DNA from 2 places in the Streptomyces prunicolor genome. Region 1 is predicted to be linked to the other one. Evidence: riboswitches for the same ligand, from Rfam matches in the RefSeq annotation. Region 1 holds a riboswitch; the other holds the start of a gene.
The links. Region 1 has a riboswitch for ZMP and ZTP ahead of OG588_RS45975 (bifunctional 5,10-methylenetetrahydrofolate dehydrogenase/5,10-methenyltetrahydrofolate cyclohydrolase). Riboswitches for the same ligand answer to the same signal wherever they lie in the genome.
Positions count from the first base shown of each region.

Region 2: linked by a shared signal. The riboswitch ahead of OG588_RS30845 (glycine hydroxymethyltransferase) and the one ahead of OG588_RS45975 (bifunctional 5,10-methylenetetrahydrofolate dehydrogenase/5,10-methenyltetrahydrofolate cyclohydrolase) in region 1 are both predicted to bind ZMP and ZTP.

Region 1 is NZ_CP108676.1:10,169,055-10,174,602, reverse strand. It holds gene OG588_RS46000 (ABC transporter ATP-binding protein) at 1-924, shown strand, start outside; gene OG588_RS45995 (hypothetical protein) at 1,004-1,300, opposite strand; gene OG588_RS45990 (nuclear transport factor 2 family protein) at 1,472-1,837, shown strand; gene OG588_RS45985 (MarR family winged helix-turn-helix transcriptional regulator) at 1,916-2,416, opposite strand; gene OG588_RS45980 (hypothetical protein) at 2,477-3,316, shown strand; ZMP/ZTP riboswitch at 3,367-3,451, shown strand; gene OG588_RS45975 (bifunctional 5,10-methylenetetrahydrofolate dehydrogenase/5,10-methenyltetrahydrofolate cyclohydrolase) at 3,473-4,321, shown strand; gene OG588_RS45970 (CU044_5270 family protein) at 4,322-5,221, opposite strand; gene OG588_RS45965 (RNA polymerase sigma factor) at 5,357-5,548, opposite strand, start outside.
Region 2 is NZ_CP108676.1:6,692,592-6,698,139, reverse strand. It holds gene OG588_RS30855 (hypothetical protein) at 1-454, shown strand, start outside; gene OG588_RS30850 (hypothetical protein) at 513-1,265, shown strand; gene OG588_RS30845 (glycine hydroxymethyltransferase) at 1,306-2,769, opposite strand; ZMP/ZTP riboswitch at 2,801-2,890, opposite strand; gene rocD (ornithine--oxo-acid transaminase) at 2,982-4,211, shown strand; gene OG588_RS30835 (hypothetical protein) at 4,403-5,239, shown strand; gene OG588_RS30830 (PLP-dependent aminotransferase family protein) at 5,448-5,548, opposite strand, start outside.

The DNA of each region.
Region 1 (5,548 bases):
GTCGGCACACTGGTCGCGTTCCTCCTCTACGTCTTCTATCTGATGCAGCCGATCCAGCAGGTCGTCGGCGCGATCACGCAGTACCAGACGGGCACCGCGGCCCTCTCCCGCATCCAGGAGGCGCTGCGCCTCCCGGCCGAACCCCCGTCCCTGCCGGCCCAGTTGCCCTCCCCCGGCGCGGAACCCGCGGCCCTCGCCTTCGACGACGTCCGCTTCCGCTACGCCGACGACCTCCCCTATGTCCACCACGGCGTGACCTTCGAGGTACCGGCCCAGGGCATGACGGCGTTCGTCGGCCCGTCCGGCGCGGGCAAGACCACGGTGTTCTCCCTCATCGAGCGTTTCTACGACCCCGAGTCCGGCGCCATCACCCTCGACGGCCGGGACCTCGCGGAGTGGGAGCTGTCCGGGCTCCGGTCCGCCATCGGCTATGTGGAGCAGGACGCCCCGGTCCTGTCGGGCTCCCTGCGCGACAACCTGCTGCTCGGCAACCCGGACGCGGACGACGACGCCGTCACCCGCGTCCTGAAGACGACCCGCCTCGACGGCCTCATCGCCCGCCTCCCGAAGGGCATCGACACCCTGGTCGGCCACCGCGGCACCCGCCTCTCGGGCGGCGAACGCCAGCGCGTGGCCATCGCCCGCGCGCTCCTGCGCCACCCCCGGCTGCTCCTCCTCGACGAGGCGACCTCGCAGCTCGACGCGGTGAACGAGGCGGCCCTGCGCGATACCGTCGCCGATGTGGCCCGTACGACGACGGTCCTGGTCGTCGCGCACCGGCTGTCCACGGTGACGATGGCGGACCGGATCGTGGTCATGGACGCGGGCCGCGTCCGCGCGGTGGGCACGCACCGGGAGCTGGTGACCGCCGACCCGCTCTACGCGGAGCTGGCGGCGACGCAGTTCCTGGCGACGACGGGCTGACCTCGCACAACGGCTGAGGGCCGCCCGTTTCCGGACGGCCCTCAAGGTCTGTGTGCTCAGCGGGATCAGTGCTGCGGGCTCACGGCTCGATGCTGGGGAGGAGTCCCGTGACCGGCGCGGCCATGTCGGTGACCTGGTGCAGCTGCTGGAGGTCGTTCAGGTGGTTCATGCCCTGGAGCTGACTGGCCACCTTCGGGATCTCCGCCTGGTGCTCGGCGGGGATCTCACTCACCGCGAGCGAGTCCAGCAGGGCGACGGGGCTGACCTTGCCGTCCTTGAAGGCGGGCGCGTCGGCGGCGTTCGCCATCGGCGCGACGAGGCCGGTGACCCCGACGGCGAGACCAACGGCGGCGGCAATACGTCGTGTTGAGATCATGCCCTCAGCAACGCGGCCGGTCCCCGCGCGGTCACGGGTACCGGCCGCCGCTCACCCGTGAGGCGGAGCGCGCCGCTGCGTTTGCCGACCCCGGCGCGACGGAGGAGTCTCGTAGGAGAGGCCCGTCGCGGCTCGCTCCTGTGTGGGCCGCGGCCCTCCGAGGAGGTCACCATGGGCACCGCGGCACGCCCCGGCTTCGACTCCGAAGCCCTGCGCCGGGGCATCGAAGACCACACAGCGGCGACACTGCTGTCGCTCTACGCGGACGACGCCGAGATCCACGTCGTCGACCACCAGACCCAGCCCAGTCACCCCAAGGTCCTGCACGGCCGGGACGAGATCGGCGCGATGCTCGCCGACGTCTACAGCCGCGACATGACACACAAGCTGGAGGAATGCGTCGTAGAAGGAGACCGGGTCGCCTACAGCGAATCGTGTCAGTACCCGGACGGGGCGCGGGTCCTCGCCGAGTCGATGCTCCTGCTGCACGATGGCAAGATCACCCGGCAGACCATGATCCAGGCATGGGACGGATAGCGAGGTTGGTGCCGAAGGTCCGGATCAGCACCCGTCTGACCTGGACCTTCTCGGCGAGCACGGTACCTGCGCGCTCGGCTACGACTCGGCGGCGAGCACCAGTTTCCGCAGCAGGTCTGCGAGCGTCCGCCGCTCTGCTGGGGTCAGTGCTGCGAGCAGCGCGATCTCACCCGCTTCCTCCGCCGCCGCATGCTGCTCGAACACGGCGTATCCGGCGTCGGTGAGCCGCACCCGCACCCGCCGCCGGTCCCCCCTCTCATGGGTGCGGACGATCAGCCCCGCCTCCTCGATGGTCACCAGCCGCGCGGACAGCGCACCCCGGGTCAGTCCGAGCAGCTCGGCGAGATGCGAGGGGCTCGTCTCGTACGGCGGCCCGAGCCTGCGCAGCATGAGCAGCACCTTGTACTGCCACTGCTTGAGTCCGTCGGAGTCGAGCATGTCCCGTCGCGTCCGGCCGGCATGACGCGCGAGGATCGCCAGCCGGAAGAAGATCGCCTCCTTCACCGGGTCCATCCAGGCGAGTTCCTTCACCCAGACCGCCACGTGCCGGTCGACCGAGTCCTCCACCGCTTCTCCCACCGTCTGCCTCCCGCAGTAGTTTTCTTGTGGATAGTTTTTCGCCTAACTACCTTCCCCGGCATGACATCCACAGCGAACGCGGTCATACCCGTCGAAGAACTCGTCGCCGCCGCGCACGAGTTGAGCGTGACGAGCCGGTGGAGGAGCGCCTCCCGTCTCCTGGACACCTGCACGACCGATGATCCCGAGTCCCGGGCGCAGATCGCCCGTGCCGCCGCTCAAGTGGCCCTGGAACAGGACTGGTTCGCCGGTACGGACACCGCGACGGCACGCATCGAGGCGGCCGGGAAGGAGTTCCCGGGCGGCGACTGGGACCTGGACTTCGCACGGCTGCGCAACACCTACCGCCGCCTGCTCGTCGTAGACGGCGGACTGCGGTTGGGCCCCGACGGAAAGGATCCGGAGACCCTCACGTCCCTGCGCCGCGAGGCGGAGTCACTGCGGGACAGCGCGCCGGACGAGGGACGCCGGGGCTGGGCAGAGATGTACCTCGGCCTGATCACCGACAACCACTTCGCCGACCTGGCGGGCGCGCCGCCCCACTACGCGTCCGCACTGAGCGCCGCCGAGTCGGTCGACGACCCACTCTTGGCCCGCGAGGCCCTGCGCCACCTCGGCGACCACGACCACGACGCCGGTGACCACGCCCGCGCCCTGGACCGCTGGCGCCGGGCGACCACACTGGGCGCCGCCGCGGGCACGGTCCCCGGCACCCTCTCCCAGCAACTGCTGCTCGCCGTCCTGGCCAGGGACTCCGGCGACGAGGCCGGGGCCAGAGCGCTCGCGACGGAGGTCGCCCGCTGGGCGGAGGCCATCGGGGCCGTACGCCTCGCGGCACAGGCCCGGGGATTCCTCGCCGGCGTCGACCCGACGGCAGCGCCCGCGGACAGCGGGGCCTGAGGGCCGTACGACAGGCCGTAGGGCCGGCCGTAGGACCCTCGGTTAGGCTGTTCGTGGGTCGTGACTGGCGCTGAGGTGGAGCACCACCGTGGAGCGGCCCACGCGGAGTCGACGCCGTGCGCCTGGGCGATTGGTCAACCAGCTCAGGAGTGGATCATGTCTCAGGCACGGCTCATGGACGGCACCGCGCTCGCCCGGCGCATCGTCGAGGACACCGCGAAGAAGGCCGCCGACCTCACGGAACGCACCGGTACGGCGCCCTGTCTGGCGACGGTTCTGGTCGGCGCGGACCCGGCCTCCGTCACGTACGTCCGGATGAAGCAGAACCGCAGCCGCAAGGCCGGCATCGAGTCCCGGCACGTGGAACTGCCCGCCGCCACGACCACCGCCGAACTGGTCGGCACCCTCGACGAACTCTCCGCCGACCCGACCGTGCACGGCATCCTGCTCCAGCACCCGATGGGTGAACACATCGACGAGCGGGCCGCGTTCGAGGCGATCGCGGCGGAGAAGGACGTGGACGGCGTCACCTTCGCGTCGTTCGCGACGATGAGCTTCGGCCTGCCGGGCTTCGTGTCCTGCACGCCCGGCGGCATCATCCGGCTGCTCGACGAGTACGACGTCGACCCGTCCGGGAAGCGTGCCGTCGTCGTGGGCCGCAGCGCGATCCTCGGCAAGCCGGCCGGCATGCTCCTCCTGGCCCGCGACGCGACGGTGACGTACTGCCACTCGCGCACCCGGGACCTGTCGGCGGTGGTGCGCGAGGCGGACATCGTGGTCGCCGCCGTGGGACGCCCCCGGCTGATCCGCGGCGAGGACATCAAGCCCGGCGCGGTCGTGATCGACGCCGGCTACAACGCGGGCAACATCGGTGACGTCGACTTCGAATCCGCCGCCGAACGCGCCTCGTTGATCACGCCGGTGCCGGGCGGCGTCGGCCCGATGACGATCGCCACGCTCCTGGAACAGACGGTGACCGCCGCGGCCCGGCAGCTCGGGGTGTGATCAGCGCGTCCACGCGCTGTACTCCATGACGTCCCCCGCCTTGACCCCGTACTCGGGCTGGTCCTTCGTGAAGGTGCTCTCCAGTCCGAGTACGGCGCCGGTGGCCGGGTCCATGATCAGCATCAGCCGACTGGCGGACCGCTGATACACATACGCCTCCCCGTGCCGCCCGAGCCGGTCGGTCACCTCCCCCACCGGCCGCAATCCGTCCGCCCCCGCGAGCAGCCGCGCCAACGCCGCCGACTCACGCGCCCCGAGCGTCCAGTGGTCCAGCAACTCCCCCACGGCCGACAGGAGTTCGGGGGTGGTCAACGGCGTCTTGCTGTACGCCGTCTCCTGGAGGTACGCCCGCAGTCCTGCCACGTCGTGCGGGGGCCGGGCATCGGGCGGGACGTCGCTCCAACTCGGCGGATACGTCGTGTCCTTGAGGACATGCCCGTCCTCGACGACACGTTCCGTGTGACTGTCGTCCGCGTTCCAGCGCACGATGCGTTCCTCGGGGACGGTGACCGGCGGCTTGTCGTCGGACATGCCGAGACTCCATGACTGCACGTGAGTTCCCCTGCGCAGAACGGGAGTTCCGTCGGCGGCAGTCGCCACGGCGAGGGCGGCGAGCTGCTTCAGGGATACGGGCGTGGAACCCGCCTGCACCGTCAGCGCACGGGGAGCAGCCACCGCCGGGGTACTGCTCGGCCCGCCCAGCACGAGGGTGAGTACGGTCGCGGCAACGGCGGCGGTGGCCGCAAGGCTCCACAGCAACCGACGCCGCCGCGAACGCCGGTCATGCAGCAGCCCGTTGAGCCGACGCTCGGCGTGATGGTCCAGCGGCCCGTCGCCGTAGAGGGACCCGTCGCCAGTGAACGGGTTGGCACTACGCAGGAGTTCAAGCTCATCAGCCATGGCGATGTTCCTTCAGGGTGACTGTGGCGCCCCAAAGGGGCGCGGGCGGTGTCGATTTGCGGCTCCGCCGCGTGGGCGCGACCAGCCACAACGGAGCCGCAGACGACTGACAACACCTCGCGGCACTTCCAACCTTCATCGCCCCGCACCGCCAAGCACCGCGAGCCGATCAATCTCCGCTCTCAACCTCCGCCGCGCCCGATGCAACCGCATCGCCGCCGCCCGCGACCCGCACCCGAGGACGACGGCAACCTCGTCCACCCCCAGCTCCTCCCACGCTGTCAACCGCAGTACCTCTTGGTCGGCCGACGACAACCGCGTGAGCGC
Region 2 (5,548 bases), 3.5 Mb from region 1:
CGAGTCCCGGCCGCAGGCGGTCTGGATCCACACGGCGGCCGATGTCCCGGAGAACACGAACCTGAACGGCTATTGGCACCGGGCCGAGCAACCCGCCCAACTGTGCGCCCTCTTCAAGAAGTTGGGCGTGCTGGGCAAGAGCACGGGTGACGGTTACTCCGGCATCTTCCCGGCGCCTTGGGAGCCGACCGAGCCCGCTCCGGCCACGGTCGCACCTGACTCCGACACGGGGACGGGGACGGGGACAGTAACGGGGCCAGGGGCGGGGACCACCACGGTGCGGGCCTCCCTGCCGGACAAGGGGCATGGCACCGACTGGTGGTGGGCGATACCGGGTGCGGCGGCCGGAGCGGTACTGGCACTGGGTCTGCGGCCGTTCGTCGCGCGGCTGCCGCTGGACCGGTGGCGAAAGGGTCGGGAGCCGGGGCCGAGGCAGGAGTTGCGGGACGTGTGAGGGGCGGAGGAGACGAGGACGGACGGAAGGGATGCAGGGGATGGACGGAGGGGGACGCATGGAACGTGGCAGGGGACGGGCGAGGTTGCGGGGCCTGCGTCTCGTGGCGGGGCCGGTGTTGATGGCTCTCGCCGGGGTGGCTCAGACCCACGCCCAGGCCCTCGGGACGGATCGGGCGTGGCCCCCGGCCATGGAGCAGGCTCAGGACCAGGCTCAGGACCCGCTCCGGGACATCCCGGATCTGGCGCTGGTCGTGACGGGTGACTCGGGCCGGACGGAGACGTGGCGCTCCGGGCAGTCGTCGTTCGCCCGCCTGTGGACGTTGTTGCAGCCGACCTACACGGGGACGGGGCGGGTGTCGCGGGAATGGGATGCCGGCCGGTATCCGGAGGTGCGGATCACCGTGGTGTGGGAGCTGACCGGCGTCGGGGGCTGGCCTTGGACGAGTCGGGCTCCGGGTGGTGATGTGGCGGTGGAGCGGGAGGACCAGTTGTTCGTGACCGCCGACGGCACACCGTGGGTGCGGACGGATCCGGCTCCGGAGGTGGCGGACGACGACATCCGCTGGCATCGGGCGCCGCGCGCGGTCTTCTCGCAGATGGAGCGGGCGGGGGTGCTCGGCGGAACCGACGCCGCCGGCAAGGCAGTTGGGGGTGGGGCCGGCTCTGCGGACCTTGCCGGACGTGCCTGGTGGGCGGTGGCGGGGGTGGCTGTCGGGGTCGGCGGCACGCTGCTGATACGTCGCGCGGCGGCCCGGGGTGAGGCCGGACCGCCGCGCGAGGAACCACGACAGGAACTCATCGATCTGTGAGAGTCGCCGATCTTTGACAACTCAAGAGCGTGAGCGTGGGTCAGCCGAGGTCGATCTCCGGGTACAGCGGGAAGCCGGCGACGAGGTCGGTGGCGCGGTGGGAGATCTCGTCCGCGATCTTCGGGTCGAGGATGTGCTGGGCCTTGGACGGCGCGCCCTTGCTGGTGGTGCCGGGCTCCGTGGTGGTGAGGACGCGGTCGATGAGGCCGGCGACCTCGTCCATCTCGGCGGTGCCCAGGCCGCGGGTGGTGAGGGCGGGGGTGCCGATGCGGATGCCGGAGGTGTACCAGGCGCCGTTCGGGTCGGCGGGGATGGCGTTGCGGTTGGTGACGATGCCCGAGTCGAGCAGGGCGGCCTCGGCCTGGCGGCCGGTGAGGCCGTAGGAGGAGGCGACGTCGATCAGGTTCAGGTGGTTGTCGGTGCCGCCGGTGACGAGGGTGGCGCCGCGCCGCATCAGGCCGTCGGCCAGCGCGCGGGAGTTGTCGACGATGCGCTGGGCGTAGTCCTGGAAGGAGGGCTGCCTGGCCTCGGCGAGGGCGACGGCCTTGGCGGCCATGACGTGCGGGAGCGGGCCGCCGAGGACCATCGGGCAGCCGCGGTCGACTTGATCCTTGAGGGAGTCGTCGCACAGGACCATGCCGCCGCGCGGGCCGCGCAGGGACTTGTGGGTGGTGGTCGTCACGATCTGCGCGTGCGGAACCGGGTCGAAGTCGCCGGTCAGCACCTTGCCCGCGACCAGGCCGGCGAAGTGCGCCATGTCGACCATCAGGGTCGCCCCGACCTCGTCGGCGATCTCGCGCATGATGCGGAAGTTCACCAGGCGGGGGTAGGCGGAGTAGCCGCCGACGATGATCAGCGGCTTGAACTCGCGGGCAGAGGCGCGCAGGGCCTCGTAGTCGATGAGGCCGGTGACGGGGTCGGTGCCGTAGGAGCGCTGGTCGAACATCTTGCCGGAGATGTTGGGGCGGAAGCCGTGGGTGAGGTGGCCGCCGGCGTCCAGGGACATGCCGAGCATGCGCTGGTTGCCGAAGGCCTGGCGGAGTTCTGCCCAGTCGGCGTCGGAGAGGTCGTTGACCTGGCGGACGCCCGCCTTCGCGAGGGCCGGGACCTCGACGCGGTCGGCGAGGACCGACCAGAAGGCGACGAGGTTGGCGTCGATGCCGGAGTGCGGCTGGACGTAGGCGTGGCGGGCGCCGAAGAGTTCGCGCGCGTGCTCGGCGGCGAGGGACTCGACGGTGTCGACGTTGCGACAGCCGGCGTAGAAGCGGCGGCCGATGGTGCCCTCGGCGTACTTGTCGCTGAACCAGTTGCCCATGGCCAGGAGGGTGGCCGGGGAGGCGTAGTTCTCGGAGGCGATCAGCTTGAGCATCTCGCGCTGGTCGGCGACTTCCTGGCCGATGGCGTCGGCGACACGCGGCTCGACGGCACGGATCACATCGAGGGCGGCGCGGAAGGCGGTGGACTCGTTGGAGAGGGCGGAGAGAGGCACAGAATTGTCGGGCATGGGGACCTCCGGACGTGGCGTTCGGCGTTCTCGGTACGGCCCAGGCGCACGGCACACAGTCCAGCTCGGGCCGCTCCCCGATGGTCGGTCCCATCCCAGCGCGCCAGTCACGGCCCATCGGTCAGCCTACCGGGCGGGCCGGACGGTGCGGCTCCCGCGTCCACCATGCGGGCGAAGATAGGAAAGGGGCACCCTCACCCCCGGGAGACGCCGTGACCAGTACGGAAGCCAGCAACGAAGCCGGTACGGAAGCCCTCATCGCCGCCGCCGAGGCGCACACCGCGCACAACTACCACCCGCTTCCGGTGGTCGTCGCCACCGCCGACGGGGCGTGGATGACGGATGTGGAGGGGCGGCGCTATCTGGACTTGCTCGCCGGGTACTCGGCGCTGAACTTCGGGCACGGCAACCCTCGGCTGATCGCGGCGGCGCAGGCGCAGTTGGAGCGGGTGACTCTCACCTCGCGGGCGTTCCATCACGACCGGTTCGGCGCGTTCTGCGAGCAGTTGGCCGAGCTGTGCGGCATGGAGCTGGTGCTGCCGATGAACACGGGCGCGGAGGCGGTGGAGACCGCGCTGAAGACGGCCCGGAAGTGGGGGTACCGGGTCAAGGGCGTGCCCGAAGGCCGGGCGAAGATCGTCGTGGCGGGCAACAACTTCCACGGCCGTACGACGATGATCGTCAGCTTCTCGACCGACCCGGAGGCGCGGGCGGACTTCGGGCCGTACACGCCGGGCTTCGAGATCGTGCCGTACGGAGATCTCACCGCGATGCGGGCGGCGGTCAGTGAGAACACGGTGGCCGTGCTGTTGGAGCCGATCCAGGGTGAGGCGGGGGTGCTGGTGCCGCCGGCCGGATATCTGGCGGGGGTGCGGGAGTTGACGCGGGAGCGGAACGTGCTCTTCATCGCGGATGAGATCCAGTCGGGGCTCGGGCGGACGGGGTGGACGTTCGCGTGCGAGCACGAGGCGGTGGTGCCCGACATGTATGTGCTCGGGAAGGCGCTGGGCGGTGGGGTGGTGCCGGTGTCGGCGGTGGTGTCGAGTGCGGAGGTGCTGGGCGTGTTCCGGCCCGGGGAGCACGGGTCGACGTTCGGCGGGAATCCGCTGGCGTGCGCGGTGGCGCTGGAGGTGATCGCGATGCTGCGGTCGGGCGAGTACCAGGCGCGGGCCGCGGAGCTCGGGAAGCATCTGCACCGGGAATTGCGGCAGTTGACGGACACCGGGCGGGTGACGGCGGTGCGTGGGCGAGGGCTGTGGGCGGGGGTCGACATCGCGCCGGCGGTCGGGACGGGGCGGGAGGTCTCGGAGCGGCTGTTGGACCGGGGTGTTCTGGTGAAGGACACCCATGGTTCTACGATCCGGATCGCGCCGCCGCTGATGATCAGCCGGGAGGACCTGGACTGGGGGTTGGGTCAACTCCGGGTGGTTTTGGGGGTGTAGGGCGCGGGGCCTCGGACCGGGGGCCTGGAGTCTGGGCCTGCGTCTGTGGCCTCGGACCTGGGCCTGGACTCTGGGGCCCGAACTCTGGGGCCTGGGTGCTCGTCCGGGGATCTCCAGAGATCGGTGAGAGGGTCCGCCCGGGAGGGCCGGGGCGATCTCATCTCCCCTACAGTCACTTTGTGCTCTTTGGAATGGTGTGCGCGCTCGGCGCGGCGGTCTGCTTCGGTACGGCGACGGTGTTGCAGGCGGTCGCCGCCCGGGCGGCCTCGACGGGTGGGGGCGGGGACGCGGCGCTGTTGCTGCGGGCGCTGCGGCAGTGGCGGTATCTGGCGGGGCTGGGGTTGGACGGTCTGGGGTTCGTGTTCCAGATCGCGGCGCTGCGGTCGTTGCCCATCTACGCGGTCGGAGCGGCCCTGGCGTCGAGCCTCGCGGTGACGGCGGTGGTGGCCGCGCGGTTGCTGGGAGTTCGGCTCCGCGGGACGGAGTGGGCGGCCGTCGGGGTGGTCTGCGCGGGGCTGGCGATGCTGGGACTGGCGTCCGGGGCGGAGGGGCACCGGGACGGGTCCATGGCCTTGAAGTGGGCGATGTTGGGGACGGCGGTGGCGGTGTTGCTGCTCGGGTTGGTCGGGGGGCGACTGCCGGAGCGGGGGCGGGCGTTGACGTTGGGGTTGGGGGCGGGGTTCGGGTTCGGGGTCGTCGAGGTGGCGGTCCGCTTGATCGACTCGCTGTCGCCCTCGACGCTGGTGAGCAATCCGGCGACGTACGCCCTGCTTGTCGGTGGGGGTGCGGCGTTCTTGTTGCTGACGACGGCGTTGCAGCGGGGGTCTGTGACGACGGCGACGGCGGGGCTTGTGATCGGGGAGACGCTCGGGCCGGCGGCGGTGGGGGTGGTGTGGCTCGGGGACCGTACGCGGGACGGGTTGGAGTGGCTGGCTGTGCTGGGGTTTTTGGTGGCGGTGGCAGGGGCGTTGGCACTGGCGCGGTTCGGAGAGGCGCCGGCGGTGGATCGTGCGGGTGAGCCCGGGTGACCGTCTCCGGGGGCTGCGCCCCCAGACCCCCGCTTCGGCCCTGAAGGGGCCTCGTCCTCAAACGCCGGACGGGCTGGAGGGTGTCGGCCTGCGTTGGAGAGGCGCCGGACGGGCTGATTTTGCGGGCCCGCGTTGAAACGGCAGACGGGATGATTTTGCCTACCCGCATCGAGAGGTGCGGTCCCGATGAAAGACCCTCAGAACACCCTCACGGCAGCACCCGGCACAACGCCTCCACCGCCCCCGCCCACGCATGGTCCGGCGGGGTGCCGTAACCCACCACCAGGGCGTCCAAGGCGGCAGCCACGG